4 regions of the Streptomyces sp. NPDC059080 genome follow, and region 4 is predicted to be linked to each of the others. Evidence: riboswitches for the same ligand, from Rfam matches in the RefSeq annotation. Region 4 holds a riboswitch; each other region holds the start of a gene.
The links. A riboswitch is a leader RNA that binds a small molecule or an ion and turns the genes downstream of it on or off. The one in region 4 is predicted to bind cyclic di-AMP.
Positions count from the first base shown of each region.

Region 1: another riboswitch for cyclic di-AMP. It lies ahead of ACFWWQ_RS24070 (NlpC/P60 family protein); the one in region 4 lies ahead of ACFWWQ_RS27280 (transglycosylase family protein).
Region 2: another riboswitch for cyclic di-AMP. It lies ahead of ACFWWQ_RS23895 (M23 family metallopeptidase); the one in region 4 lies ahead of ACFWWQ_RS27280 (transglycosylase family protein).
Region 3: another riboswitch for cyclic di-AMP. It lies ahead of ACFWWQ_RS05260 (M23 family metallopeptidase); the one in region 4 lies ahead of ACFWWQ_RS27280 (transglycosylase family protein).

Region 1 covers NZ_JBHYGX010000038.1:29,705-37,616, reverse strand. Annotated here, with positions in the region: gene ACFWWQ_RS24085 (alpha/beta hydrolase) at 1-1,013, shown strand, start outside; gene ACFWWQ_RS24080 (GNAT family N-acetyltransferase) at 1,116-1,814, opposite strand; gene ACFWWQ_RS24075 (hypothetical protein) at 1,927-2,280, shown strand; gene ACFWWQ_RS24070 (NlpC/P60 family protein) at 2,421-3,560, opposite strand; cyclic di-AMP (ydaO/yuaA leader) riboswitch at 3,568-3,752, opposite strand; gene pcrA (DNA helicase PcrA) at 4,012-6,510, shown strand; gene ACFWWQ_RS24060 (peptidoglycan DD-metalloendopeptidase family protein) at 6,582-7,912, opposite strand, start outside.
Region 2 covers NZ_JBHYGX010000037.1:43,568-51,479, forward strand. Annotated here, with positions in the region: gene ACFWWQ_RS23875 (DEAD/DEAH box helicase) at 1-1,234, shown strand, start outside; tRNA gene ACFWWQ_RS23880 (tRNA-Lys) at 1,441-1,513, shown strand; gene ACFWWQ_RS23885 (PP2C family protein-serine/threonine phosphatase) at 1,770-2,909, shown strand; gene ACFWWQ_RS23890 (DUF2332 family protein) at 3,052-4,158, opposite strand; cyclic di-AMP (ydaO/yuaA leader) riboswitch at 4,544-4,697, shown strand; gene ACFWWQ_RS23895 (M23 family metallopeptidase) at 4,710-5,885, shown strand; partial or broken gene ACFWWQ_RS23900 (aldo/keto reductase) at 6,124-7,064, shown strand; gene ACFWWQ_RS23905 (protein kinase family protein) at 7,321-7,912, shown strand, end outside.
Region 3 covers NZ_JBHYGX010000005.1:36,382-44,293, reverse strand. Annotated here, with positions in the region: gene ACFWWQ_RS05270 (HPr family phosphocarrier protein) at 99-380, shown strand; gene ACFWWQ_RS05265 (GntR family transcriptional regulator) at 676-1,371, opposite strand; gene ACFWWQ_RS05260 (M23 family metallopeptidase) at 1,601-2,377, opposite strand; cyclic di-AMP (ydaO/yuaA leader) riboswitch at 2,391-2,546, opposite strand; gene ACFWWQ_RS05255 (M16 family metallopeptidase) at 2,791-4,173, opposite strand; gene ACFWWQ_RS05250 (M16 family metallopeptidase) at 4,212-5,549, opposite strand; gene ACFWWQ_RS05245 (DNA topoisomerase (ATP-hydrolyzing) subunit A) at 5,844-7,912, shown strand, end outside.
Region 4 covers NZ_JBHYGX010000054.1:353-6,857, forward strand. Annotated here, with positions in the region: partial or broken gene ACFWWQ_RS27270 (cytochrome P450) at 1-247, shown strand, start outside; gene ACFWWQ_RS27275 (transglycosylase family protein) at 479-1,549, shown strand; cyclic di-AMP (ydaO/yuaA leader) riboswitch at 1,769-1,979, shown strand; gene ACFWWQ_RS27280 (transglycosylase family protein) at 1,985-2,659, shown strand; gene eno (phosphopyruvate hydratase) at 3,128-4,417, shown strand; gene ACFWWQ_RS27290 (septum formation initiator family protein) at 4,662-5,117, shown strand; gene ACFWWQ_RS27295 (DUF501 domain-containing protein) at 5,265-5,813, shown strand; gene ACFWWQ_RS27300 (exopolyphosphatase) at 5,810-6,505, shown strand, end outside.

The DNA.
Region 1 (7,912 bases), on a different contig from region 4:
GCGCGCTCCGTCTGGTCATGCTGCTGTTCGCCCAGGCCACCGCCATCACCATGGTCTTCGTGCTGGTCAACAACGCCAACAACCTCTACGACACCTGGGACGACCTCCTCGGCACCGGTAGCCACATCGAGGCGGCCCGTGACCTCGGTCCCGACGGGCTGGGCGGTCGGCAGATCTCCGACGAACCCCGCCGGGCCCAGCCGTTCCGCCCCGCCGACGACCCGGTGGTCGGCCCGGGCGTGCAGGTCACGGACCTCCAGGGCCGTATCTCCGGCGTCAGCGGTGAGGTGTACGTCTGGCTGCCGCCGCAGTACCACGACCCGGCGTATCGCACCAAGAAGTTCCCGGTGGTCGAGCTGCTGCCCGGCTACCCCGGCTCGGCCAAGTCCTGGTTCGGCACGCTGGCGGCCGGCCGCCAGCTCCAGCCGCTGATGGAGCGCGGGGAGATCGAGCCGTTCATCCTGGTCGCGCCGCGCACCAACATCTACCAAGGCGCCGACACGGGATGCGTCAACATCCCCGGCAAGGTCAACGCCGACAGCTGGCTGACCGTCGACGTACGCCAGATGATCACCGAAACCTTCCGGGCCGGGGACCGCCCCGACTCCTGGGCGCTGGCCGGGTACTCCGCCGGGGCGCACTGCGCGACCAGGCTCGCCTTGGCCCACCCCGACCGGTACCGCGCGGCGGTCGGCATGTCCGGGTACAACGACCCGGCGGGCGAGGCCACCTCGCTCGCCGGTAGGGACCCGAAGCTGCGGATCGAGAGCAACCCGCTGCACCAGCTGCGGGAGGCCAACCTGGCCGGCCGCCCGCCGCACACCGCGCTCTACCTCTCCGGCGCGTCCGGCGACGGCTACGAGGCCGGTCTCGGACTGCGGCGGCAGGCCCGGCGGCCGACCACGGTGACCGTCCAGCGGATCGGCGCGGACGCCGGTGGCCACACGAGCGCGGTGTGGCGCGCACAGGTCCCCGAGATCTTCCGGTGGCTGGGGCGGGAGATCAAGGGCTGACGGCCGGGGGGCCGACGCGCCCGCCACGGGGGCCGCCCCGAGGGCCGCCGGGCCCCGGCCCACGCGACATCGGCCTCGCCCGCGTCACCCTTCTCACCCCACTCACCCCTTCCGCACCACCGCCGTAACCGGAGAACGTAGGTGCCAGCCCAGGGCCGTGTACAGCTCCCGGCCGGGCGGGCTGGCGACGAGCACGCCCTCGGTGGCGCCCCGTCGGACGGCGTGGGCGGTGAGCGCCGCCATCACCAGGCGGCCCAGGCCCCGGCGGCGGTGTTCCGGCTCCGTTCCGATCATGTCGTGGACGGCGGACACCGGGGTGCCGTCCACGCCGCCGGTGAGCGCGGTCCGGCCGCTCGCGGCGGGCCGGTCGGCCGTCCCTGTGGCCCATACCCGTACGTCCATGATCCCGTCGCACTCCTCGGTGCCGAGGCGGTAGCCGGACGGTGGCGCGGCGGCCGGGGGATCCGGCGGCAGTGTGGCCGTCATGAGGTACTGCGGTTCGTCGTACTGCCAGGCGGCGGTGAGCAGCGGTGCGACCTCCGCGCGGGGCGCGCAGATTTTGAGCCAGATGTCCGGCGTCGTCACCGTACGGGCCAGTGCGCGCAGCACCGCGGGGTCGGCGGCGGGGAGGACGTACCGCGCGGCGTGCCGCGGATGGCCGACCTCGATGCGGAAGCCGCCCGGGACCACCCGCGGCGCCGGCGTCGCACGGGCCCGCGCCCACCCCCGCGCCCAGACACCGGCGACCCGCGCGAGACCGGCCGGGTCACACCCCCGGCAGGCCCCCTCAGCACGATCCATGCGCCGCACCCTAGAGCCGCCCCCACCCCGCGGACAGGCCGCAGACCGGCCATGAACGCCCACCACCGGGCCCCCGGAAGGAGGTAGGGGGGAGACCGTTACGATCCGCACTATGGACGTAGTAATCAATATCTTCGTCGGCTTGCACATCATCGGTATCGCCTCCCTGCTGGGGGGCTTTCTCACGCAGATGAAGGCGATGAGCGCGGGCACCGCCCGGTTCGTGCCCGCGATGCTGCACGGTGCGCTGACGATGCTGGTCACCGGCATCGCGCTGGTCGGCCTGAACCAGGCCCAGGGCAGCCCGGTCGACAACATCAAGATCGGCATCAAGCTGGCCGTCCTGGTCGTCATCCTGGGTCTGGTCTACGTCAAGCGGGACGAGGAGAGCATCGCCAAGCCGCTGTTCGGCACGGTCGGCCTGCTCACCATGGTCAACATCTTCATCGCGGTGCTCTGGACCTGAGCCCGACCGGGGCGCGCGGCAATGTCCCCCGCGCCCCCGGCACACCCCGCGTACGCCTCCGGCCCGGCCCCTCACCAAGGGGGCCGGGCCGGAGCCGTGTCCCGGGAGGCCACGCGGTGTGACGGTCTCCCGGAGGGGCGTCACGCCGGGCGGACACTCCCGTAGATCGGCATGTAGTAGATCGACTCGATGCGCACGCTGGCGCCCGGCTTCGGGGCGTGGATCATCTTGCCGTCGCCGATGTACATCCCGACGTGGCTGATGTCGTTGTAGAAGAACACCAGGTCACCGGGGGCGAGATCCGTGGTGGCGACGCGCTGGCCGACCTTCACCTGGTCCCACGTCGTGCGCGGCAGGCTCACCCCGGCCGCCTTCCACGCGGCCTGCGTCAGCCCGGAGCAGTCGTAGGAGTTGGGGCCGGTGGCGCCCCAGACGTACGGCTTGCCCATCTGGGCGCGGGCGAACGCGAGCGCCTTCTCGGCCTTCGTACGGTACGAACCGTCGGCCGGTCCGCCGCCCTGGCCGGGGTCGGCCGTACCGGGGGAGCCGGTGTCCGTCCCGCCACCGGGCTGCTCGTGCTGCTTCTGAGCCTCCTCCTCGGCCTTGCGCCGGGCCTCTTCCTCCTTCTTGCGCTCCAGCGCCGCCAGGCGCGCCTTCTCCGCGGCGGTCAGCTCGGAGAGCAGCTGCCGGGCCTCGGTCAGCTTGCCCTGGACCGTCCGCTTGGAGTCGGCCAGCGCGGTCTGCGACTCCTGGAGGCGCTCCAGGCTGCGGGAAGCCTCGGCCCGCTGGTGGGCGGCGGCGGCCTGCTGCTCCTGGTAGGCGTCGACGGCCTGTTGCTGCCGCCCGGTCAGCCGCTCCATCAGGTGGCTGCGGTCGGCGAACTGCTGCGGGTCCTTGGAGAACATCAGCTGCGCCGTCGGGTTCATACCGCCGCCGCGGTACTGCGCGGCGGCGAAGGTGCCCAGCTCCCGGCGGGCCTCGTTGAGCTTCCCGGTGCGGCGCGCCGCGGCGTCCTGGAGGTCGCTGACCTCCGCCCGCCGCTCGTCGACGTGCTCCTTGACGCCGTTGTACTTCTGGGTCGCGACCTCCGCCTGGCGGTAGAGGGTGTCGACCTTCTTCTTGACCTCTTCGACGGTCGGCTTCGGGGAGCGGGGGGACGCCTCGGCCGACTGTGACAGCAGGGTGACCGTGGCGAGGGCCGCGGTCGTCAGACCGGCGGCCGTCCGGCGGCTGCCGGGCGAGGTGAGGACGCGGGTACGCGGCTTGCGGTGCGACGGCAAGGCCGACGACTCCTTCCGTGGACCGCCTACCGGGTTAGCTGTCGGGTTCGGGCGGTGTCGCAGACGGAAGGCTGGCCCTACGGTCCGTACGTCCGCGCGCGGCGGCCGTACCGACCGATTCACCCCGGTGGTGCTGGTGGGTCCCCGGCTCCGGGTGCCGTGGGGCAGGGCCGGACTCGGCGGAGGCGGCCCGTGCGGACGCTGTCGTCCGCGGGATGCGGGCAGCCCGAGCGTGAACCTAGCCAACTCGTGTGGCTCCTGTGAAGGCAGATGTTCGAATTGCCCGAAACCTTCTGTGACCTGTGTGCATGAGGTGACGTTCGCGTGGGCAGGGCGGGGCTTCTGCGTCGAATGCCGGATTCACGGGCGGCGAGGGCGGAACGCCCTTCTTTCCGGCACTTCCGCGACTCCGGGGCCGACTGTCAGTGGGGCGGCCTAGACTCGGTGGGCGATGAGCAGCCTCTTTGACGACAACTTCCTGGCGGACCTCGCCTCCAAGGACGAGGAGCCCCCGCCGCCTCCCGAGGACGAGCACGGCCCGGCCCCGGAGGAGGTCCCGCACGACCTCTTCAGCGGCAGGTTCGACGCCCCCGTGCCCCGGGACGCGCACTACCGCGACGGCGCCGCCCGCCCCGCCGTCGACCCGGCCACACTCCTGGAGGGGCTGAACGACGCCCAGAAGGCCGCCGTGGCGCACTCCGGCGGCCCGCTGCTGATCGTCGCCGGAGCCGGTTCCGGCAAGACCCGTGTGCTCACCCACCGCATCGCGCATCTGCTCGCCGCCCGTGGCGTCCACCCCGGCCAGATTCTCGCGATCACCTTCACCAACAAGGCCGCCGGGGAGATGAAGGAGCGCGTCGAGGAGCTGGTCGGCCCCCGGGCCCACGCCATGTGGGTCTCCACCTTCCACAGCGCCTGCGTCCGCATCCTGCGCCGCGAGTCCAAGCACCTCGGCTTCACCTCGTCGTTCTCGATCTACGACGCCGCCGACTCCAAGCGCCTGATGGCCCTGGTCTGCCGCGATCTGGATCTCGACCCCAAGCGGTTCCCGCCCAAGTCCTTCAGCGCCAAGGTCTCCCACCTCAAGAACGAGCTCATCGACGAGGAGACCTTCGCCGGACAGGCCGCCGACGGTTTCGAGAAGACCCTTGCCCAGGCGTACGCGCTCTACCAGGCGCGGCTGCGCGAGGCCAACGCCCTGGACTTCGACGACATCATCATGACGACCGTCAACCTCCTCCAGGCGTTCCCGGACGTCGCGGCCCACTACCGCCGCCGCTTCCGCCACGTCATGGTCGACGAGTACCAGGACACCAACCACGCGCAGTACACCCTCGTCCGCGAGCTGGTCGGCCCGGCCGAGTTCGCCGCCGAGCTGTGCGTCGTCGGCGACGCCGACCAGTCGATCTACGCCTTCCGCGGCGCCACGATCCGCAACATCCTCCAGTTCGAGGAGGACTACCCGGACGCCACGACGATCCTCCTGGAGCAGAACTACCGCTCCACCCAGACGATCCTCTCCGCCGCCAACGCCGTCATCGAGCGCAACGAGAACCGCCGCCCCAAGAACCTCTGGACCGAAGCCGGCGAGGGCCCCCGCATCACCGGGTACGTCGCCGACACCGAGCACGACGAGGCCCAGTTCGTCGCCGAGGAGATCGACCGCCTCACCGACTCCGGGGACGCCCGCGCCTCGGACGTCGCGATCTTCTACCGCACCAACGCCCAGTCCCGCGTCTTCGAGGAAATCCTCATCCGCGTCGGGCTGCCCTACAAGGTCGTCGGCGGTGTCCGCTTCTACGAGCGCAAGGAGGTCCGCGACATCCTCGCGTACCTGCGGGTGCTCGCGAACCCGGAGGACACCGTCCCCCTCCGCCGGATCCTCAACGTCCCCAAGCGCGGCATCGGCGACCGCGCCGAGGCGATGATCGACGCCCTGTCGCTCCGCGAGAAGATCAGCTTCCCGCAGGCGCTGCGCCGCGTCGACGAGGCGTACGGCATGGCCGCCCGCTCCGCCAACGCCGTCCGGCGCTTCAACACCCTGATGGAAGAGCTGCGCACCATCGTCGAATCCGGCGCCGGACCGGCCACCGTCCTCGAAGCGGTCCTGGAACGCACCGGATACCTCGCCGAGCTGCAGTCCTCCTCCGACCCGCAGGACGAGACCCGTATCGAGAACCTCCAGGAACTCGCCGCCGTGGCCCTGGAGTTCGAGCAGGACCGCGTGGCCGGACCCGCCGCGGAGGACGCGGACGCGGAGGAGCCCGTCTCCGGCGGCACGCTCGCCGACTTCCTGGAGCAGGTCGCGCTGGTCGCCGACTCCGACCAGATCCCCGACGAGGACGAGGACGGCAGCGGCGTCGTCACCCTCATGACCCTGCACACCGCCAAGGGCCTGGAGTTCCCGGTCGTCTTCCTCACCGGCATGGAGGACGGCGTCTTCCCGCACATGCGTGCGCTCGGCCAGGCCAAGGAGCTGGAGGAGGAGCGCCGCCTCGCCTACGTCGGCATCACCCGCGCCCGCGAGCGCCTTTACCTCACCCGCGCCACGATGCGCAGCGCCTGGGGCCAGCCGTCGTACAACCCGCCGTCGCGGTTCCTGGAGGAGATCCCCGCGACGTATGTCGACTGGCGGCGCACCGGACCGGCGACGCCGTCCGCGACCATGGGCGGGATGCGCTCCGGCGGCAGCGGCAGCGGCAGCGGCGGCGTCGGCGCCGGGTTCGGTACGTCGCGGGCCAAGGGCCCGAGCGGGTTCGCCACCCGGCGGAGCAGCGACCGCCCGGTGGTGGCGCTCGCCGTCGGCGACCGCGTCACCCACGACAGCTTCGGCCTCGGCACGGTCACCGGCGTCAAGGGCAGCGGGGACAACGCCGAGGCGACGATCGACTTCGGTGGTGAGAAGCCCAAGCGGCTGCTGCTGCGGTACGCCCCGGTCGAGAAGCTGTGAAAAAGGCCCGGCCTTCAGGGGGCCGGGCCACCACGCGGGCGCCTGCCGGAGCGACCGGCGGGCGCCGGGCGTCAGTTGGGGTTGAGCCCGTGGCTCTGCAGCCACGGCAGCGGGTTGATCGGCGAGCCGCCGCCCGGCCGCACCTCGAAGTGCAGATGCGGGCCGGTGGAGTTGCCGGAGTCGCCCGAGTACGCGATCTGGTCGCCGGCCTTGACGGAGCCGGAGCGGATCTTGGTGCTGCTGAGGTGGCAGTACCACGTCTCCGTGCCGTCGGGCGCCGTCACGATCGCCATGTTGCCGTAGGCGGAGTTCCACTGGGTGCGGATGGTGCCGTCGGTCGCGGCCATGACAGGGGTGCCGCCGAACACGGGGAAGTCGATGCCGGTGTGCACGGACATCCAGTTGACGCCCGCCTGACCGAAGAGCGCGCTCAGCCCGTGCTGTGTGACCGGCAGCACGAACTTCGGGCGCGCGGCCTCCTTGCGCCTCGCCTCTTCTTCCTTGCGCTTCTTCTCGGCGACCTGCCGGGCCTTGAGGTCGATGCGCTCCTGGGTGCGGCTCGCCCGGCCGGCGAAGTCGTCGGCTCCGGCGCTGAGCCCCGCGAGCTGGGTGTCGAGCTTGCTGTTGGCCGTCGACGGCTTGACGCCCCCGGCCTCCGGCGCGGCCGCCGCGGCGTCGTCCTTCTTGTCCCCGCCGAAGCTGCCGAGGGTGGCCGCGGCGGCGGCGCAGACGCCGAGGGCCGCGACGGAGGGCACCGCGATGGTCAGCAGCGCCGACCGCTTCGCCGTCCGGCGGCGGCCCCGGCCCCGCACCGCGGGGGAGGCGGCCCGGCCGTGGTCGGGGGTGTCGTCGGCGAGGTCGGACGGGATGATCGGGGTCGCCTGGGTCATCGCGTCGGCGAGCGCGGCGGCCCGGGCGCCCGAACCGGACCTCGGTGATCCGGCCTCGGGCCGCGGCGGTTCGGCGGGCTGGTGCGGCAGGGAGTCGACGGCCGGGGGACCGCCCTGGGCCGGGATGATCGCGGTCGCCGCCTGGTCGATCGTCGGCCACACGGCGGTGGCGTCGTGCCCGGACGCGTCGTGCCCGGCGTCGTCGGTGATGGCCGGCTGCACGACCGTGGCGGTGGCCTCGTAGCCGCCGGTGCCGTACGCCGTCCGGTCGTCGTCACCGGTGGGCGCGTCGTAGCGACCGGCGTGGGAGGGACCGGTGTCAAAGGAACCGGCGGGGAAAGAGCCGGTGCCGAGGGGGTCGCCGTCGTAGGCGTACGTGCCGGTGCCGGGCGCGTCCGTGCCGAGCCCGCTCGTACCGTAGGTGCCGGTCGCGTAGGCGGCGTGATGCGTGCCGGCCGGGTAGGTGCCGGTGTCCGTGCCGTACCCGTTGTCGTAGCCGTACGTGCGGGTGC
Region 2 (7,912 bases), on a different contig from region 4:
CATCTTCGTCCGTACCCAGCTCGGCGCCGACCGCGTCGCCGAGCAGCTGCGGGACGCCGGGGTGAAGTCCGACGCGCTGCACGGCGGTATGACGCAGGGCGCGCGGACCCGCACCCTGGCCGACTTCAAGGACGGCTACGTCAACTGCCTGGTCGCCACCGATGTCGCCGCGCGCGGTATCCACGTCGACGGCATCGACCTGGTCCTCAACGTCGACCCGGCCGGTGACCACAAGGACTACCTGCACCGTTCCGGCCGTACGGCCCGTGCGGGCCGCTCCGGCACCGTCGTCTCGCTGTCCCTGCCGCACCAGCGCCGGCAGATCTTCCGCCTGATGGAGGACGCGGGCGTGGACGCCTCGCGCCACATCGTCGGCGGTGCGGGCGCCTTCGACGAGGATGTCGCCCGGATCACCGGCGCGCGGTCGCTCACCGAGGTCCAGGCCGAGTCGGCCGCGAACTCCGCCAAGCAGGCCGAGCGCGAGGTCCAGGAGCTGACCCGGGAGCTGGAGCGCGTGCAGCGTCGCGCCAACGAGCTGCGCGAGGACGCGGACCGGCTGACCGCCCGCGCCGCCCGTGAGCGCGGCGAGGACCCGGCCGAGGCGCTCGCCGCCGTCGCCGCGACCGTGGAGGCCGCGGCCGTCGAGGTCCCGGCCCAGGCCGACGCCCCCGAGGAGCGCCGCCCCGCACAGCGTGACGAGCGCGGGAACTACGAGCGCCGCGACCGTCGCGATGACCGGTCGGGTGGCCGTTCTTTCGAGCGTCGTGATGACCGTCGTGATGACCGGTCGGGTGGCCGTTCTTTCGAGCGTCGTGATGACCGTCGTGACGACCGGTCGGGTGGCCGTTCTTTCGACCGTCGTGACGACCGCCGCGACGACCGTTCCGGTGGCCGCTCGTTCGACCGTCGTGACGACCGCTCCGGCTCCGGTTCCGGCTCCGGTTCCGGCTCCGGTTCCGGCTTCGGCCGCGACCGCGGTGAGCGTCCCAGCCGTCCGTTCAACCGTGACGACCGCTCCGGCAGCCGTCCGTCCTCCGGCGGCTACCGTTCCGGTGGCGGCGACCGTCCGTTCAACCGTGACGACCGTTCCGGTGGCCGCCCGTCCGGTGGCTACCGCCCCGGTGGCAGCGACCGTCCCTACGGCCGCCGTGACGACCACCGTGGCTCGGGTGCGGGTGCCGCCGGTTCCTTCGGCCGCCGCGACGACAAGCCGCGCTGGAAGCGCAACGGCTGACCACAGCTGACTCCGGACACCACGACGCCGTGAACCGGCGCCGCCGCTCCGGCCGCAGGGCCCGTACCGCACTCAAGTGCCGTACGGGCCCTGCGCGTTGAGGCCCCGAACCCGCCACGAATGCGCCCGCCCGGCACCGCCGCGGAGCGCCCCGGGCGGCAATGCCTTCGGGGCGCGGGAGGGTGTCGGGCTATGCTGCTCGGAGCGGGCCATTAGCTCAATTGGCAGAGCAGTGGACTTTTAATCCATTGGTTCAGGGTTCGAGCCCCTGATGGCCCACCGGATTCATCGCAGGGATGCTCTGCTGACCTGCGGTTCAGCGCCCCGGCCGGGGTTATCGGCCGGGGCGCTTCGTGTTTCCGGTGCCGTGTGCGAGCCGTCGGGCCGTCAGACGTTCCGTCCGCCCGTGGGTGACCCGTCCGGCCCCTGTCGGCTCGCGCACCGGGGGCGGGGCGGAAAGCCTTGGGAGGCCGAGGAGCGGGCGGGTGTGGTGGCGGCCCGTGGACGGGCGAGGCGTGGGAAGAGGCCGGTGCGGATGGCGCGAGGCGGGCGGTTCCGCACGGCGGACCGGGAGCGGCGGGCGCGGCGGGCGCAGATGTCGCCCCTCGGCCGCCGGCTGGCGCGCTGGCTGCCCGCCCTGCTGATCATCGGCGGCATCGTCTTCGAGCTCGTCGCCCCCGCCCGCTTCACCGCCTCGCCGTTCTTCTCGGCGGCGCCGCTGGTCGCCGCGCCCCTGTACTCGCTGCGGAACACGGCGCTCACTGCGCTCGCGGCGCTGCTCGGCGAACTGGGCGCGGCGCTCTTCACCGATGTCCCGGACACCAGCCTCTCCGTCACCGAGGTCTTCACCGTCTTCGTCGTCGCCGTCCTCGCCCTCGGCATCAACCGCGTCGTACGGCTCTCCGACGCCCGGCTCGCCTCCGTACGCGATGTCTCCGAGGCCGCCCAGCGGGCCGTGCTGCCGACGCCGCCGGAGCGGATCGGGGGGCTGGCGGTCGCCGCCCGTTACGTGGGGGCGCAGGCCGACGCGCGGATCGGCGGGGATCTCTACGCGGTGCAGGAGACCCCGCACGGCGTACGGCTGATCGTCGGAGACGTCCGGGGGAAGGGGCTGGAGGCGGTGGAGGCGGCGGTGATCGTCATCGGGGCGTTCCGGGAGGCGGCGGAGCAGGAGGCGACGCTGGAGGCGGTGGCCGGCCGGCTGGAGCGGGCGCTTCAGCGGGAGGGGCGGCGGCGCGAGGGGGTGGACCAGTACGAGGGGTTCACCACGGCCGTGCTCGCGGAGATCCCGTCCGGGGAGCGGGCCGCGCTGCGGGTCCTGAACCGGGGGCATCCGCCGCCGCTGCTGCTCGCCCCGGACGGCGGGCTGCGGACGGTGGTGCCCGCGGTGCACGCGCTGCCGCTGGGGATGAGCGAGGTGGCCGGGTGGCCGGACCGGGCGGACGAGGTGTTCTTCCCCGCCGGTGCGGTCCTGTTGCTGTTCACGGATGGGCTGACGGAGGCGCGCAACCGGACGGGCGAGTTCTACGACCCGGTGGCCCGGCTGCGCGGCCGGGTCTTCCCCGGGCCGGACCGGCTGCTGGACACGCTGGTCGCCGAGGTCACCCGGCACACCGGCGGGGCGGGCGCGGACGACATGGCGTTGCTGGCGGTGCAGCGGCCGTTGGAGGAGTAGGCCCGGTCGGTGCGCGGTGCGCGGTGCGCGGTGCGCGGTGGGGCGGCTGGCGCGGGCGGGGCATCGCGGGGCGTGCGGGGCCGCGCCGACGCGCGGGGCGTGCGGCCGGGCCCCGCGCGCCGGTGCGGCCCCGGGGCGCCCCCTACGCCACCCAGTGGATGCTCTGGCCGTGTGCTCCCGTCAGGGCCACCGGGCGGTCGTCGAGCGCGAGGGTCAGCAGCCGCTCCTGGCCGGCCGGGGTGAGGCGGTCGGCGGTCGGGGCGGGCCGCCACGGGGTGACGGAGTGGTGCTCCTGGGAGATCCAGTGGCCGCCGCCCGGCCGCGCGGCGAGCAGCGTGCTTACCTGGGCGGCGAACCGTTCCCGGTGCGCGGGCGGCAGATAGGGCAGCACGGCGGTGTGAAAGACGACGAGCGTGGCGTCTTCCGGGATCCGTGCCGCCAGCGCGGGCAGCTCCTCGACCAGGTCGCCGCGGACGATCTCGGGCCGCGGCGCCGTCCGTACCGCGTCCACGGCGGCCGTCAGACGCTCGGCGCGCTCCGGGGTGCCCGGCCACACCAGGGACCGCAGCCAGCGCAGCGCCTCGGGGTCGCCCACCGGGTCGAGCGGGGCGAGATCGATGCCGCCGCGCCACACGATCTCCGGCAGCCGCGCGGGCGGTGCCGCGTCCTCCTCGGCCACCAGGGCCTCCCGCCCGACGCGGCACCGGAAGGTGACCGGGCTGTCCGGGGCCCCGAGGGTGGGCGCCTCCGGGGGCGCGACCGATTCGGGCGTCCCCGGGGCGGCGTCCGGCTCGTACGCGTACCGGTAGCGCTCCGGGTGGAGGCAGAGACCGGCCGAGGTGCCCACCTCCAGGAGGGCCAACGGGCCGCGGAGACGGGCCAGGAGGGGCAGCAGGGCGGCGCAGCGGGCCGGTTCGTCGGTCTGGGTGGAGCGGCTCATGACGACCGCGCGGACCTCGTGCCAGTGCCGGATCGTCCACTCGCGCCAGCGGCTGTACGCCAGCTCGCCGCGCGGGCCCTGCTCGGCGTGCGGGCCGTCGAGGTGGCGGACGGCCGCCAGCAGGAGGTTGGGCTGCTGCTTGTTGCCCAGCGGGAGGGAGGCGGCGAGGAGTTCGCACAGCTCCGGGTCCTGCCCGATCCGCGCCGCCAGCTCCTCGTGGGCCGCACACCGGCCCCGCGCCTCCCACCAGGAGAAGTCCTGGTAGCGCGCTGCCAGGGCCCGTGCGTTGTTGACGAAGTCGACGACCATGATCAGACGCTACTGCCCTCACGGAGCGTGAAGGGTATGCACCCCTCCGCATAACAACTGATGCACAATCACGCGGAGGCCGTTTCGTGAAGGGCAATCAAGTCGCCCGTTTTTATCGGACGTTGCCCCGAAAAGTCTTGGCCAAAGACCGTAGTCGGATGGAGCGGATTCGCGGGATCGCTTGGAAATCGACGGCGATCTCTATTACTGTCCGATAACGGAGCGCGGTCGTCCCAGCCGTCGCAGAGGCGGCACCGTGCCCCCACGCCGAATCCCGTACGCGCTCTTCAGGTATGCCGGGCACTCAGGCACACCGGTGGTCACTTCCGTATACGGCGCCTCCTTGCGCGCCGGTACACCGATATTTCGTGAACTGCCGTGACGTGTCCTGAATTTGCCTCGGATGGCCCGAGCGGCGCTGAGGGAACCGGGGAACCACCACCATGGGGTGAATCGGACGCCTCGGCCAGAGGCCGCCCGTAGGAGACCTTCCTGCTCCGAACCCGTCAGCTAACCCGGTAGGCGCGAAGGAAGGAAAGGAGTGCGCCCCCGTGGCGTCCAACAGGCTTGCCCCCGAGGCCCCGTCCGCCCCTCACCTCCCCCAGGATCTCTCCGGGTCCCTTACCGATACGGCCACCTTCGCCCCGGACCCGTTCGCCCCGGGCGCGTTCGCCCCGGAGGGCCCTGGTCCGTACGGTGCGGCGGACGACGGGCCCAGTGGGTGGAACCCGACCGAGGAGTCCGTGCGGTCCGTCCGTGGCCGCCACCGCGTCGCCAAGCAGCGGGGCGGTCTGGCCCGGGGCGGCACGGTCCTCGGCGTCGGCGTGATCGCGGCGGTCGGCGCCGGCGGCATGGCGACCGCCGAGGAGAAGCCGCCGGTCCCGATCTCCATGCCGGACCTCGGCTCCCTCGCCGCCGACGTCACGGGAGCGCTGCCGGACGCCGAATCACTGCCCGGCATCGGGTCGTTGCTCGGCTCCTCCGATGACGCGGGCGACGCGTCCGGGACGGCCACCGCCGCGGCGCCGCTGTCGTCCGCCGGGATCACCACCGAGGACGGCCAGGGGGCCGGCGCCGGAGAGGCGCTGCGCAGCCGCATCCTCCAGCAGGCCGACACCCAGCAGGCGGCCGCCGAGCGCGACGCCCGGGACGCCGCCGAACACACCGCCCTCGTCCAGGCGGAGAAGACCGCGGCGACGGACCACAAGGCGGCGGTCGCCGATGCGAAGGCGGAACGGGCCGAGGCGGCGCGCAAGGAGGCCGCCGCCCGGGCGAAGCACGAGGCCGAGGCCCGCGCGAAGGCGGAGGCCGCGCGCCTGGCCGAGCTGGCCAAGAGCTATCTGCTGCCGGTCACCTCGTACACCCTCACCGCGAGCTTCGGCCAGGCGGGCGACCGCTGGGCCGCCGACCACACCGGCCAGGACTTCGCCGCTCCTACGGGCACGCCGGTCAAGGCCGTGCACTCCGGGACCATCACCCAGGCGGGCTGGGCCGGTGCGTACGGCTACCGCATCGTCCTCACCCTCGACGACGGTACGGAGCTGTGGTTCTGCCACCTCTCGTCGATGGTGAAGACCGGCGGCAAGGTCGCCACCGGCGAGGTCATCGGCCGCGTCGGCGCCACCGGAAACGTCACGGGCCCCCACCTCCACCTGGAGGTCCGCCCCGGTGGTGGCGACCCCATCGACCCGATGCCGTGGCTGCGCGGGCGGGGCCTGAACATCTGAGGACGGGGAGCGCGAGGGGCGGCCCGGGGCGTGCGCGGTGGTGCCGCGCGCCGGGCCGGACCCCGGGCGGGCCGGATGCGTGGCCGGGGCGTGCGCGGTGGCGGCGCGCGCCGGTCGTGGCCCCGGGCGGCGCGTGCGAGCGCTGCGCCCGGGGCGGGCAGTTGAGGCGGCTCTTCGGGCGGGCACGCGGATGCCGCGCCCCGGAATACCCCGGCCTCGCCGCGTGTTGAACCCACGCATGACCACCACACGTAGGCCGCTCGGTTCGCTCTCCGTCTCCCCGCTCTGCCTCGGCGGCAACGTCTTCGGCTGGACCGCCGACGAGGCCGAGTCGTTCGCCGTGCTCGACGCGTACGTCGCCGGCGGCGGCAACTTCATCGACACCGCCGACGTCTACTCGGCCTGGGTGCCGGGTAACAAGGGCGGCGAGTCCGAGACCGTCATCGGCGACTGGCTCGCCGCCCGCGGCAACCGCGACGACGTCGTCATCGCCACCAAGGCCGGCGCCCACCCCGACCTCAAGGGCCTCTCCGCCGACACGATCAAGAAGGCCGTGGACGGTTCGCTGCGCCGCCTGCGCACCGACCACATCGACCTCTACTACACCCACTACGACGACGAATCCGTCGAGGTCGGCGAGTTCCTGACCGTCCTCGACGACCTCGTCCGGGCCGGAAAGGTCCGCGAGATCGCCGCCTCCAACATCTCGGCGCGGCGCCTGGAGGAGGCCCTGACCTTCTCCGAGCGCGAGGGCCTCGCCCGTTACGTCGCCGTCCAGCCGCAGTACAACCTGGTCTCCCGCGACACCTACGAGGGCGAGCTGGCCGATGTTGCCGCCCGCCACGGTCTGGGCGCCGTCCCGTATTACGCGCTCGCCTCCGGCTTTCTGACGGGCAAGTACCGCCCCGGTACGGACGTCGACAGCGCCCGGTCCGGCAGGCGTCCGCGTACCTCGCCACCGAGCGCGGCGTCCGCGTCCTCACCGCCCTCGACGCCGTCGCCGCCGCCCATGGTGCGGAGGTGGCCACCGTCGCCCTTGCCTGGCTCGCTGCCCGCCCCACGGTCACCGCCCCGATCGCCAGCGCCCGCACCACCGCCCAACTCCCCGCGCTCCTGGCCGTACAGGACCTCCGGCTCAGCGCCGAGGAGCTGACGTCGCTGGATGAGGCTTCGGCGTAGGCGACGCAGGGCGGGGTAAAGCGACACAAGGCGGTGTAAGGCGATGTAAGGCAACACAACGCTATGTAAGGCAACACAAGGCGACGTAAGGCAACACAAGGCGGCGTGAACGGGTGGGCCGGCCTTGGGTGTCGGGCGTCCAGGGAGGGCCTGCCCGGTGCCTGCCCGGTGCATGGGTAGACGCCGGGGTACGGGGCCGGGAGGCCGTATGTGCCGGGAAGCGGAGTCGTCCATGGATGAGGCCCACGTATCAGGTATGAGGCCCGCGGCGGAGACCGAGCCGCTTCCCGCCGCGCGTCTGTCGGCGTACGCGGACGTGGGCGCGCGGCTCTCGCTGCTGAGCGACCGCGGGCTCGGCGACGCGGTGGCCGCCGCTCCGGCGCGCGGTTCGGGCATCGGCGGCCGGCGGGCGGAGATGGAGGTCGAGGGGCGGCGGGTCTTCGTCAAACGGGTCCCGCTGACCGACCTCGAACTGCGGCCGGAGCACGTCCGCTCGACCGCCAACTTCTTCGGCCTTCCCCTCTACTACCAGTACGGGGTGGGCTCAGCGGGGTTCGGCGCCTGGCGGGAACTGGCTGCGCACCTCATGACCACCGCCTGGGTCCTGCGGAACGCGTACGCGGGCTTCCCGCTGCTGTACCACTGGCGCATCCTGCCGGACCGGCCCCCGGGCGACTTCGCCGACGCGTTCGGCGGCGTCGAGGGGGCCGTCGCCCACTGGGAGGGTTCCTCCGCGGTACGCCGTCGGCTGGAGGCGATCGGCAGCTCCTCCTTCAGCCTGGTGCTCTTCCTGGAGCACGTGCCCCGGACGCTCGCGGACCGGCTCGCCGACCTCCGGAACGGCGCCT
Region 3 (7,912 bases), on a different contig from region 4:
GGACGAGGGTGCGGAACACCGGAGGTGGGGCTTCCGGAGCACCCGCGACCGCGCGAGAGACTGGTCTAGATAACTGTGACGACTTGAAGGGCAACACCATGGCTGAGCGCCGCGTCAATGTCGGTTGGGCCGAGGGGCTGCACGCCCGTCCTGCCTCGATCTTCGTCCGTGCGGCCACCGCCGCCGGCGTTCCCGTGACGATCGCCAAGGCCGACGGCGCCCCCGTGAACGCGGCCTCGATGCTCGCGGTGCTGAGCCTGGGCGCCCAGGGTGGCGAGGAGATCGTGCTCGCCTCGGACGCCGAGGGCGCGGAGGCCGCACTGGAGCGCCTGGCGAAGCTGGTCACCGAGGGCCTCGACGAGCTGCCGGAGACCGTCTGAACCGGGACGCCGCCACCTCCCCGCAGCCGGGGAAAGGCCCCACCGTCACGGCCGGAAACGGTCACCGCGGCGGGGCCTTTCGCGTTCCGGGCAACGGAACGGCCACCGCTCCCCGGGGCGGCACCTGTCCCCCGCTCGCAATTCGCCGCAGCCCCGGCGGGCACCGCACGACCGAATACATGAATACGCATCTACGCGGTTGCGGCAATTCCCGGATGGCGCGTTTTCCGGCACCCGTTTCCGCAATTCCCCGAACAGATCCCGCCACCCGCCGGTCGCCCCGTATACCGCGCCCCTATGAAGAACGCACCCGCCCGCTGCTGACGGGACGTTGCGGATGGCGCACCGCGGCCGGCTGACGGTGCCGCGGGCGGTACGCCGGGAGCGACCGCGCGACATGCGACGCCATCAGGGCGCGCGCCGCCTCTGCGTCGCCCCGGGCCACCGCGTCCAGCACCGCACCATGGTCGTCCCAGGTCTCCACATACCGCGCCGGAAGCTCGACGACGTACATCCACTCGATCTTCCGCCGCACCTGGGTCAGCAGCGCGGTCAGCCCCGGATTTCCCGCCGCCCGCGCCAGCGTCTCGTGGAACCAGCCGTCCAACCGGGGCAGATCGCCCGGACAGCCGCGGCGGGCGCGCTCCCTGCCGAGCCGCACCACGCCCCGTAAGACCTTCAGATGCGCGTCGGTGCGGCGGACCGCCGCACGGGCGGCGCCCATCGGCTCCAGGAGCGCGCGCAGGTCCAGGAGGTCGGCCGCCTCCTGGACGGTGGGCGCCGCGACGCAGGCGCCCGCGTGCCGTCGCGCGGTGACGAACCCCTCGGACTGCAGGGTCCGCAACGCCTCACGGACCGGCACCCGGGAGACGCCGTAACGGGTGGCCAGAATGTCCTCGACGAGCCGGCTGCCGGGGATCAGCACGCCGGAAACGATGTCGTCGCGAATCGCCGCGGAGATGCGCTGCACGGAAATCTGGCCTTGCGTCATCGTGGGCGCCTCCACCGTCCTCCCCGGAAAACGCCGGTGTACGGCGCCTTTTCGGCGACTCTATTCGACGGTGGTGGCGCCTTTACCGCCTTCACGCATTCATGGAGATCTTTTGGTGAGAGCCTTCCCTGACCGCCGGGAAATCCAGCCATCCGCTGTACAGCACCGGACGCACCGGAGCCCCGGGCGCCCGGTGAGGGCGGGCCGGGGCTCCGGGAGGCGAGATGGATCAGACGTTGACGCCGTGCGACCGCAGGTAGGAGATCGGGTCGATGTCCGAGCCGTAGTCCGGACCGGTCCGGGCCTCGAAGTGCAGGTGCGGGCCGGTGACGTTGCCGGTCGCGCCGGACAGGCCGATCTGCTCATGGGGCATCACCTGCTGGCCGACCGAGACACCGATCTGCGACAGGTGGCCGTACTGGGTGTACGTGCCGTCGTTCATCTTGATGACGATGTTGTTGCCGTACGCGCCGCCCCACCCCGCCTCGACGACGGTGCCCGCGCCGACGGCGTGCACGGTGGTGCCGGGGTCGGCGTGGAAGTCGATGCCGGTGTGCGTACCGGAGGACCACAGTCCGCTGGACGCCTGGTAGGCGGTGGAGACGTACGAGCCGGAAATCGGGGCGACGAAGGCGTTGAGGCGCTTGCGCTCCTCCTCGCGGGCGGCGCGGACCTCGGCCTCGTGCCGCTTGTCGGCCGCCGCCTTGGCGGCCCGGGCCTGCTTCTCCGCCTCGGCCTCGGCCTTCGCCTTGGCCTCGGCGGTCTCGGCGACGGCCTGCTGCGCATCGGCCTGGGCCTGGACGCGCTCGGCGAGTTCGTCACCGAGGACGACGGCCCGCTGCAGGCCCGTGTCGTGCGCGGCGCCGGACGTGGCGGCCATCGCGGGAGAGGACACGGAGACGACGACGCCGGAGGCGGCGAGACCGGCGATGCCGGCGATGTTGCGGGTCGTCCGGGCGCTGCGGCTCGGACGGCGGTGCTTCCCGGTGGCACGGGTGAACGCCATGTGCTGGCTGGTTCCTTTCCTTCCCTCTCGCCTACCGGGTTAGCTGACGGGTTCGGAGCAGGAAGGTCTCCTACGGGTCCCTCCGGAGAGGCGCCCGATTCACCCCAGGGACGTGTGGGTCCCCGGCTCCCCTGGCTCGCGCCGTACGGGGACTCGGCGATGGCTGTCCGATGCCGCGGTTGCGGCGTGCAGCTGGCGGACAGCGCGCATGAAGCTAATCGTGACAACTTTCAATCGGCAAACAGAAACGCCATATTGTGCGTCACGCCACACCGGCGCGACGGAACCAGCGGCCAGCAAATCCGGACATAAAGGGGATCCCGAGGGTGGCCTTCCGCCCTCGGGATCCCCTTTTGTTCCACTGTGCCGGGCCGCCGTGACGACCCGGCCGGGGCCACCGCTCCTCCGGCTCGTCAGCCCCTGACGACCGTCACCTCGCCGATGCCCAGCGCCCGGACCGGCTCGGCGATCTGCGCCGCATCACCGACCAGCACCGTCACCAGCCGGTCCGCCGGGAACGCGCTGACCACGGCGGCGGTCGCCTCGACCGTACCGGTCTCGGCCAGCCGCGCGTACAGCTGCGCCTGGTAGTCGTCCGGCAGATGCTGCTCCACCTGGTCGGCGAGGGTGCCCGCTACCGCCGCCGCCGTCTCGTACTTCAGCGGCGCGACGCCGACGAGGTTCTGCACGGCGACGTCCCGCTCGGCGTCCGTCAGCCCCTCCGCCGCGAGGGTACGCAGCACCTTCCACAGGTCGTCGAGGGCCGGACCGGTGGACTCGGTGTCGACCGAGCCGCTGATCGCCAGCATCGAGGCGCCGGTGGAGCCCCCGGGCGCGTCCGGCGCCGACGAACGCAGCACCTGCCCGAAGGCCCGCACCCCGTAGGTGTAGCCCTTCTCCTCACGCAGCACCCGGTCCAGACGCGACGTCAGGGTGCCGCCCAGGCAGTACGTGCCGAGGACCTGCGCAGGCCACTGGCGGTCGTGGCGGTCGGCGCCGATCCGCCCGATGAGCAGCTGCGTCTGCACCGCTCCGGGGCGATCGACGATCACGACGCGGCCGGTGTCGTCCGCGGTGATCGGCGCGACGGCGACCGGCTCGGCGGCGGACCCCTGCCAGGCGCCCAGCGTGTCGGCGAGCGCCGCGTCCACGTCAATGCCGGTGAAGTCACCGACGATCACGACGGTGGCCGCCGCGGGCCTCAGATGCGCCGCGTAGAACGCCCGGACGGCCGCCGCGTCGATGCGGCCGACGGTCTCCTCGGTGCCCTGCCGGGGCCGCGACATCCTGGACGACGCGGGGAACAGCTCCTTGGACAGCGCCATCGCGGCGCGGCGCCCCGGGTTGGCCAGCTCGTGCGGGATCTCGTCGAGACGGTTACGCACCAGGCGCTCCACCTCGCCCTCGGGGAAGGCCGGGGCGCGCAGCGCGTCGGCGAGCAGCCCCAGGGCGCGCGACAGCCGGGAGGCCGGGACCTCCAGGGAGACCCGCACCCCGGGGTGGTCGGCGTGCGCGTCCAACGTGGCGCCGCAGCGCTCCAGTTCGGCGGCGAATTCCTCGGCGTCGTGCCGGTCGGTGCCCTCCGACAGCGCCCGCGCCATGATCGTGGCGACACCGTCCAGGCGCTCCGGCTCGGACTCCAGCGGCGCGACGATGTCGACCTCGACGGCGACGACCTGCTGGCCGGGGCGGTGGCTGCGCAGCACCGTCAGGCCGTTGGGCAGCGCACCGCGCTCGGGCGCCGGGAAGGCCCACGGCTTGGGCGCCCCGCCCCGGGGCTGCGGGTGGAAGGTCATCTCGCTCATGGCCAGGTCCTCGCGGGTCGTGGCGTCACTCACCGGTCCGCCTCCTCGTCGTTGTCGGCGCTCTCGTCGGCGGCGGTCGGCTCGTACACCAGCACCGCGCGGTTGTCGGGGCGCAGCCGGGCCTGGGCGACGGCGTGCACCTCCTCGGGCGTGATGTCCAGAACACGCCCCACGGCGGTCAGCGCCAGCTGCGGGTCGCCGAACAGGACGGCGTAGCGGCACAGTTCGTCGGCGCGCCCGCTGACCGTCGCGAGGCGGTCCAGCCACTCGCGCTCCAGCTGGGCCTGCGCCCGCTCCATCTCCTCCGGGGTCGGCCCCTCGGCGGCGAACCGGGCCAGCTCCTCGTCGACGGCGCTCTCGATGTCCGCGACCTCCACGCCACCGGACGTCTTGACGTCCAGCCAGCCCAGGGACGGCGCACCGGCCAGCCGCAACAGGCCGAACCCGGCGGCGACGGCGCTGCGGTCGCGGCGCACCAGGCGGTTGTAGAGGCGTGAGGACTCGCCGCCGCCCAGGACGGTCAACGCGAGATCGGCGGCGTCCGCCTCCCGGGTGCCGTCGTGCGGCAGCCGGTAGGCCGACATCAGGGCACGCGAGGGCACCTCCTCCTCGATGACCTCCCGCAGCTGGCCGCCGACGGTGTCCGGCAGGGCACCGCTGCGCGGCGGCTGCTTGCCGTCGTGCGAGGGGATCGACCCGAAGTACTTCTCGACCCAGGCGAGCGTCTGCTCGGGGTCGATGTCGCCGACCACCGACAGGACCGCGTTGTTGGGCGCGTAATAGGTGCGGAAGAACGCCCGCGCGTCCTCCAGGGACGCCGCGTCCAGATCGGCCATCGACCCGATGGGCGTGTGGTGGTAGGGGTGGCCCTCCGGGTACGCCATGGCCGTCAGCTTCTCGAAGGCCGTGCCGTAGGGGACGTTGTCGTACCGCTGGCGGCGTTCGTTCTTGACGACGTCGCGCTGGTTCTCCAGGGACTCCTCGTCGAGCGCCGTCAGGAGGGAGCCCATGCGGTCCGCCTCCAGCCAGAGCGCCAGCTCCAGCTCATGGGCGGGCATGGTCTCGAAGTAGTTGGTGCGCTCGAAGCTGGTGGTGCCGTTCAGCGAGCCGCCTGCACCCTGCACCAGCTCGAAGTGGCCGTTCCCCTTGACCTGCGCGGACCCCTGGAACATCAGATGCTCGAAGAGGTGGGCCAGGCCGGTACGGCCCTTGACCTCGTGACGCGAACCTACGTCGTACCACAGGCAGACGGCTGCCACCGGCGTCAGATGGTCCTCCGAGAGCACCACGCGCAGGCCGTTGGCCAGCCGGTGCTCGGTCGCTGTCAGGCCGCCGGAGCCGGCTTTTTCTGTGGCCGTGTGACCCATGGGCATGTACGTCCCTTCGATCCGCTTGCGAAGAAGTCCTGTCACTGTATGCAATCGCGTCGGCATCTGGCGAAGTTCCCGTGCGGCCGCCCCCGTACGAGCGGCGGGAGATGCGCCACGGCCCCGTGGAGGGGAGTCGCGTCCGGCGTTGTCGGTGGGGCGGTCCACAATGGTCCGCGTCGGAGTCAGCAGACTCACCGGTCGATCCCCCGCCGGTCGGACCGGCAGCTGTTCACCAACGGCTGGTCGACCCACACATCGGCAGTAGACGCAGCAGAAGGAGCCGCAGCCGCGATGGCCCGCCGCAGCACGAAGACCCCGCCGCCGGACGACTTCGAGGAGAGGATCCTCGACATCGACGTCGTCGACGAGATGCAGGGTTCCTTCCTTGAGTACGCGTATTCGGTCATCTACTCCCGCGCCCTGCCGGACGCCCGGGACGGCATGAAGCCCGTGCACCGCCGCATCCTCTACCAGATGAACGAGATGGGCCTGCGCCCCGACCGTGGCTACGTCAAGTGCGCCCGCGTCGTCGGCGAGGTCATGGGCAAGCTCCACCCCCACGGCGACGCCTCCATCTACGACGCCCTGGTGCGCATGGCACAGCCGTTCTCGATGCGGCTGCCCCTGGTGGACGGCCACGGCAACTTCGGCTCGCTCGGCAACGACGACCCGCCCGCCGCGATGCGGTACACCGAGTGCCGGATGGCGTCCGCGACGACCCTGATGACGGAGTCGATCGACGAGGACACCGTCGATTTCGCGCCGAACTACGACGGCCAGGAGCGGGAGCCGGTCACCCTCCCCGCCGCCTACCCGAACCTTCTGGTCAACGGCGCATCCGGTATCGCTGTCGGTATGGCGACAAATATGCCGCCGCACAACCTCGGCGAGGTCATCGCCGCCGCCCGTCACCTCATCAAGCACCCCAACGCCGACCTCGAAACGCTGATGCGGTTCGTGCCGGGTCCCGATCTGCCCACCGGTGGCCGGATCGTGGGGCTGGGCGGCGTGCGCGACGCGTACGAGAAGGGCCGCGGCACCTTCAAGATCCGCGCCACGGTGGCGGTCGATAACGTCACCGCGCGCCGCAAGGGCCTCGTCGTCACCGAACTGCCCTTCAGTGTCGGCCCCGAGAAGGTCATCTCGAAGATCAAGGACCTGGTCGGCTCGAAGCGGCTGCAGGGCATCGCCGACGTCAAGGACCTCACCGACCGCGAACACGGTCTGCGCCTGGTCATCGAGATCAAGAACGGCTTCAACCCGGAAGCCGTCCTGGAGCAGCTCTACAAGCTGACGCCGATGGAGGAGACCTTCGGCATCAACAACGTCGCCCTCGTCGACGGCCAGCCGCTGACCCTGGGCCTCAAGGAGCTGCTGGAGGTCTACGTCGACCACCGCTTCGAGGTCGTGCGGCGGCGCAGCGAGTTCCGCCGCGGCAAGCGCCGCGACCGGCTGCACCTGGTGGAGGGCCTGCTCACCGCCCTCGTCGACATCGACGAGGTCATCCGCCTCATCCGCTCCAGCGAGAACAGCGCCCAGGCCAAGGAGCGGCTGATCGAACGCTTCTCCCTGAGCGACATCCAGACGCAGTACATCCTGGACACGCCGCTGCGCCGGCTCACCAAGTTCGACCGCATCGAGCTGGAGGCGGAGCGCGACACGCTGCGCTCCGAGATCGAGCAGCTGACCGGCATCCTGGAGTCGGACGCCGAGCTGCGCAAGCTGGTCTCCGGCGAACTCGCCGCCGTCTCCAAGAAGTACGGCACCGAACGCCGCACCGTCCTGCTGGAGTCCGCCGGTACCTCGGTCGCCGCGGTACCGCTGGAGGTCTCCGACGACCCGTGCCGAGTACTGCTGTCGTCGACGGGTCTGCTGGCCCGGACGGCTGGTGGGGACACCCCGTTCGACGCCGACGCCAAGCGCGTCAAGCACGACGTCGTCGTCTCCGCCGTGCCCGCGACCACGCGCGGTGAGGTCGGCGCCGTGACATCGTCGGGACGGCTGCTGCGCCTGCCGGTGATCGACCTGCCGCAGCTCCCCGAGACGGTGGCCGCACCCAGCCTCGCCGGTGGCGCACAGCTGTCGGAGTTCCTGACCCTGCAGAACGGCGAGACCCTGATCTGCCTGACCACACTCGACGAGTCCTCACCGGGCCTCGCACTCGGCACGGAACAGGGCATCGTCAAACGCGTGGTGCCCGACTACCCGGCGCACAAGGACGAGTTGGAGGTCATCACCCTCAAGGAGGGCGACCGCATCGTCGGCGCCGCCGAACTGCGCACCGGTGAGGAGGACCTGATCTTCATCACCGACGAGGCACAACTGCTCCGGTACCCGGCCTCGCAGGTCCGGCCACAGGG
Region 4 (6,505 bases):
CTTCGACGCCCCGGACACCCTCGACCTGCGCCGCACCGACAACCCGCACCTCGGCTACGGCCACGGCATCCACTACTGCCTCGGCGCGCCCCTCGCCCGCCTCGAAGGGCAGACCGCCCTCGCCACCCTCCTGACCCGCCTGCCCGACATCCGGCTTGCGGCGGAACCTGATGCATTGCGGTGGCGCGGCGGGCTCATCATGCGCGGTCTGCGCACCCTCCCCGTGGCGTTCACCCCGGCCCCCTGACGACACGCCGTCCACCGGCGCGGACGGCCGCCCACGGCCCGGAAGTTGACGCTCCATCAGTCACGTGACCTACGCGTGATCTCCGCTACACCGGCTTGTGACGCCCCGTGAGCCCGGCTACCTTGCCACCGGACAAGCGCTCCACTGCCCGGTGGACGGCCGTACCGGATCCCGGCGGCCGGGCCGGGTCGTCGGGGCGGACAACTCAACCGCCGCTCGAAAGGCAATCGCATGCGCACCGGCAACGGCAGGCACCGTCGCCCCCGCCAGGCACCGGCCCTCTTTGTCACGGCGGGTGTGACCGGCGCGGGCCTCGCCCTGCCCCTCCTCGGCGCGGGCGCCGCCCACGCCGCCGACGCCACCACCTGGGACCGCGTCGCCCAGTGCGAGTCCGGCGGCATCTGGTCCAGCGCCTCCGGCAACGGCTTCTACGGCGGGCTCCAGCTCACCCTCGACATGTGGCGCGACCACGGCGGGCTGGAGTACGCGGCCCGCCCCGACCTGGCCAGCCGCGCCCAGCAGATAGCCGTGGCCCAGGCGATCCTCGCCGACCGCGGCCCGGACGCCTGGCCGCGCTGCGCGGCCGGCGCCGGACTCACCAAGGGCGGCAGAACCCCCGACGTCGACCCCGGCGGCACCGTCACCACCCCGCCCGCCGCCGCGGACGGCGGCGACACTGGCACGGACACTGGCGCGGGCACGGACACCGGCACGGGCACGGACACCGGCACGGGCACGGACACCGGTACGGGCACGGACACCGGTACGGGCGCGGACACCGGTCAGGACGGAACCCCGACCCCCGACGACCCGGACCAGGACACCGCCGACCCGTCCGCCCCGAAGGGTCAGCCGGACCCGTCCGGCGCCCCCGCCCCGTCCGCCTCGCCCGGCACGCCCGGCACCACCGACTCCCCGGAGGCGCCCGAAGGCTCGGGGAGGCCCGGCAGGCCCGGCCCGTCGGGCGACCCGTCCGGCCACGCCTCCACCCCGTCCGGGCCCTCGCACCCGTCCCGTACGACGCCCCCGGCGGACGGGGACGGCTCCGGGCGCCACCGCGGCGGCAGTGACGCCGACGGGGACGGCGAACGCGCCCCGGGGCGGCACGCCTCGCGGGGCGGCGAGCGGACGGACCCGGGCGAGGGCGCGTACACCGTGCGCCCCGGTGACAACCTGTCAGCCATCGTCGAGGCGCGTGAGCTGCCGGGCGGCTGGCCCGCGCTGTACGAGCGCAACGAGGACGTCATCGGCGACGACCCGGACCTCATCCGCCCAGGCCAACTCCTCGATCTGGGCCACTGATCGAGGGAGATGAACTGCTTTGCCCCTTTTGGCGAAAGTGAGACATGGCTCTCGTTGACATCCGTGGCGTCGCGACCTGCCCTTCGCCTCCACACCATGTCCTACCTGCGGAAATATGCGCCCTCTGCGGTCGTTGGCGGTCAACTGTGCCCAGAAAGTGGGGTTTGAACGACGCGGGGGGTTCTGTTTACGGTCGGCATCGCTCGCCAAAGCGGGCCCTTCGTTCACACGCCGAATCCTGCCGGTGGGCGAAGGTGGTCGACGCGCAAGCGCCGAAGGCAGGAGCGGGGGACCCAAGGTAAGTGCCGGTCCCGCCCGTGAAAGCGGGTCAACCGGCTTGGGGTGAAGCCGTGTGTGAGGAACACACGGCCGGGCAATCCACACCGCCCGAACCCGACAGCTCACCTCGTAGGCGTCGGTGAGGAAAACGAAAACATGCTGATGAACAAGGCCAAGCACCGTCGCCCCTCCAAGGCCGTCCGCGTCGCCACCCTCGCCGGTGTCGCCGGTGCCGCCGTGGCCGTCCCGCTGATGGGCGCCACCTCCGCCTCCGCCGCCTCGGTCTCCACCTGGGACTCCGTCGCCCAGTGCGAGTCCGGCGGCAACTGGTCGATCAACACCGGCAACGGCTACTACGGCGGCCTGCAGTTCTCCCTGTCCAGCTGGGCGGCGGCCGGCGGCAAGCAGTTCGCCCCGCGCGCCGACCTGGCCACCAAGGCCCAGCAGATCCAGGCCGCCGAGAAGCTCCTCGCCATCCAGGGCCCGGGCGCCTGGTCCTGCGCCGGTGCCGGCAACCTCACCGCCGGCGGCCCGTCCCCCGACCTGAACACGGGCTCCACCACCAAGGCCGCCCCGCAGCAGCAGGCGTCGCAGCAGCGGGCCGCGCAGCCCAAGGCCGCCCCGCAGCGGCAGGCCCCGCAGCAGCACACCACCCCGGCGCCCCAGCACCACGCCATGGGCCACGGCAACTACACCGTGAAGTCCGGCGACACCCTGGCCAAGATCGCCAAGGCGCACGGCAAGAACTGGAAGTCGGTCTACGCGGACAACAAGTCCGTCATCGGCTCCAACCCGAACCTCATCTTCCCGGGCCAGAAGCTCCACGTCTGATCCCCGCGCGGGGCCCGCCCACCGCCCCGCACCCCGGGCTCCCCGCCCCTCCCGGTCCACCGCGCCCATGCGTACGGCGGCACGTGCGGCACACCGGACCGGGAGGCGGCGCCGCCCGCCCGGACCCCGCGGGCCACGGCCCCGCCCGGGAGCCCCCGCTCACCCGCGGACCTTCCCCACGGGATGCCCCGCCCGGCGCGCACGTCCCCGGGGCGGCACCGGCTCACCGCCGATGCCGCCCTCCGCGCGCCGAGGCGGGGTTTCGCCGTTCCGTACCCTGGTGCCGGACACAGCGTCGTGCCCGCCCCTTATCAGCCGCTTTTCCGTTCCGCGGCCTTCGTTGCCGAATGTCCGGCACCCGGCGTCCGAGGCACCTTTCGGCCCGCTGCGCGGGCCGGGAGCGAGTGGAAGTCCCGGGGGCCGTTAGGCTCGTGCCGCAGAACTCCAGACACCCATGAAGGAGACAACGTGCCGTCCATCGACGTCGTCGTAGCCCGCGAAATTCTCGACTCGCGAGGTAATCCCACGGTCGAGGTCGAGGTCGGCCTCGACGACGGCTCCACCGGCCGGGCCGCCGTCCCGTCCGGTGCCTCCACCGGCGCCTTCGAGGCCGTCGAACTGCGCGACGGGGACCCCAACCGCTACCAGGGCAAGGGCGTCGAGAAGGCCGTCCTCGCCGTCATCGAGCAGATCGGCCCGGAGCTGGTCGGCTACGACGCCACCGAGCAGCGCCTCATCGACCAGGCCATGTTCGACCTGGACGCCACTGACAACAAGGGCTCGCTGGGCGCCAACGCCATCCTCGGCGTCTCCCTCGCCGTCGCGCACGCCGCCTCCGAGGCCAGCGACCTGCCGCTGTTCCGCTACCTCGGCGGCCCGAACGCGCACGTCCTGCCCGTCCCGATGATGAACATCCTGAACGGCGGGTCGCACGCCGACTCCAACGTCGACATCCAGGAATTCATGATCGCCCCGATCGGCGCGGAGTCCTTCTCCGAGGCGCTGCGCTGGGGCGCCGAGGTCTACCACACCCTCAAGAAGGTCCTGAAGAGCAAGGGCCTGGCCACCGGCCTTGGCGACGAGGGCGGCTTCGCCCCCAACCTCGGCTCCAACCGTGAGGCCCTCGACCTCATCCTGGAGGCCATCAAGGAGGCCGGTTACGCCCCCGGCCAGGACATCGCGCTCGCCCTGGACGTCGCCGCCTCCGAGTTCTACAAGGACGGCACGTACCAGTTCGAGGGCAAGGACCGCTCCGCCGCCGAGATGACGGAGTACTACGAGGAGCTGGTCGCGGCCTACCCGCTGGTCTCCATCGAGGACCCGCTGTTCGAGGACGACTGGGCCGGCTGGAAGGTCATCACCGACAAGCTCGGCGCCAAGGTCCAGCTCGTCGGCGACGACCTCTTCGTCACCAACCCCGAGCGCCTGGCCCGCGGCATCGAGGAGGGCTCCGCCAACGCCCTTCTGGTGAAGGTCAACCAGATCGGTTCGCTCACCGAGACGCTGGACGCCGTCGAGCTGGCCCAGCGCAACGGCTTCAAGTGCATGATGTCGCACCGCTCCGGCGAGACCGAGGACGTCACCATCGCCGACCTGGCCGTCGCCACCAACTGCGGCCAGATCAAGACCGGCGCCCCGGCCCGCTCCGAGCGCGTCGCCAAGTACAACCAGCTGCTGCGCATCGAGGAGATCCTGGACGACGCGGCGGTCTACGCCGGCCGTTCGGCCTTCCCGCGGTTTCGCTCTGCGAACCAGTAAGCACAGCGCTCTGCGAACCAGTAAGCACAGCGCTCTGCGAACCAGTAAGCACAGCAAGGGCTGATTTCCCCCGGCGAGGGTGCGCCCCGCTCCGCCCGGCCGTGGGCGGGCCACCCGCCGTCACGGCCTGCGTTCGTCCCCGGCGACGGTCCCGTACCGTTGCCGGGGACGGCTGCGCTTCCGAACGGCCCCGCCCGGCGGGAGCGTACGAACTCCATGACAGTCGGCCAACAGGGGAGGCGACGTGTCCGCGGACCGGTTCTCGACCGCGACCCGGCTCAAGGCGCTCGGCGAACAGGCGGTGGCCCGCGTCCAGCGCGTCCGGCGCCCCCGCCGCAACCGCCTCACCGGACGGGCCGCCCTGCTGGCCCTCGTCATGTGCTCCCTCGTCGTGGCCCTGGCCTACCCGATACGGCAGTACGTCTCGCAGCGCTCCGACATCGCCGACCAGCGCCGCAAGGCCCAGGAGGCGGCCGAGGCGCTGGACCGGCTGCGCGACGAGAAGTCCCGCTGGCGCGATCCCGCCCACGTCGAGCAGCAGGCCCGGCTGCATCTGCACTTCGTCCGCCCCGGCGAGACGGGTTATATCGTCCAGGACGGATCGCGCGCCGACGACGGTGCTCGGCGCGACGGCGCGGGAGCGGCCGGAAGCCCCTGGTACGAGAACCTCTGGGCCGACGTCGACACGGCCGACCGGTGACGCGCCGCACCCCGGTCCGGCTGCCCGGCACCGCCTGATCCGACCTGCCCGACCCGCGGGCGGCGACGCGACGGCACCCTCCGCGTCCGCCCGTCCGCGGCCGAAAGCTCACCGAAGATCCCACCGAAGATCCCACCGAAAGCGCACATGGACACGCCTCCGCCCCAGACCGAGCCCACCGAGCCCACCGCCGCGGACATCGCCGCCTTCAAGGGGCAGCTGGGCCGCCCGCCGCGTGGCCTGCGGGCCATCGCCCACCGCTGCCCCTGCGGCCAGCCGGATGTCGTCGAGACGGCCCCGCGCCTGGAGGACGGCACGCCGTTCCCGACGCTGTACTACCTGACGTGCCCGCGCGCGGCCTCCGCCATCGGCACGCTGGAGGCCAACGGCGTGATGAAGGAGATGACCGAGCGGCTGGCGACCGACCCCGAGCTGGCCGCCGCCTACCGCGCCGCCCACGAGGACTACATCCGCCGCCGCGACGCCATCGAGGTCCTCCAGGGCTTCCCCAGCGCCGGTGGCATGCCGGACCGCGTCAAGTGCCTGCACGTCCTCGTCGGCCACTCCCTCGCGACCGGTCCCGGCGTCAACCCACTGGGCGACGAGGCGCTCGCGATGCTGCCCGAGTGGTGGCGCAAGGGCCCGTGCGTCACGCCCTGCCAGGACACCGCCGCCGCCGAAGGAGACGCCGAATGACCCGGGTCGCCGCCGTCGACTGCGGTACCAACTCCATCCGCCTGCTGGTCGCCGACGTCGACCCGGCCACCGGTGAGCTGACGGAGCTGGACCGCCGGATGCAGATCGTCCGCCTCGGCCAGGGCGTGGACCGCACCGGGCGGCTCGCGCCCGAGGCGCTGGAGCGGACCTTCGCCGCCTGCCGTGAGTACGCCGCGGTCATCGCGGAGCTGGGCGCGGAGCGCACCCGGTTCGTGGCGACGTCCGCCTCCCGCGACGCCGAGAACCGCGACGACTTCGTCCGCGGCGTGGTGGACATCCTCGGCGTCGAGCCCGAGGTCATCACCGGCGACCAGGAGGCGGAGTTCTCCTTCACCGGCGCCACCCGCGAGCTGACCGGCATGGAGGCTGCAGGTGCGGAGCGCCTTCCCGGGAAGGGTGGTGGCGGGCGACGGGCGGGCTTCGCCCGCCCGTACCTCGTCGTGGACATCGGCGGCGGTTCCACCGAGTTCGTCCTCGGTGACGGCGCCGTCCGCGCCGCCCGCTCCGTCGACATAGGCTGCGTGCGGATGACCGAGCGGCACCTGGTGCGCGACGGCGAGATCAGCGACCCGCCGTCCCCCGACCGGATCGCCGCGATCAGAGCCGACGCGGCCGCCGCCCTCGACGAGGCCGAGGCCGCCGTCCCGCTCCGCGAGGCCGCCACCCTCGTC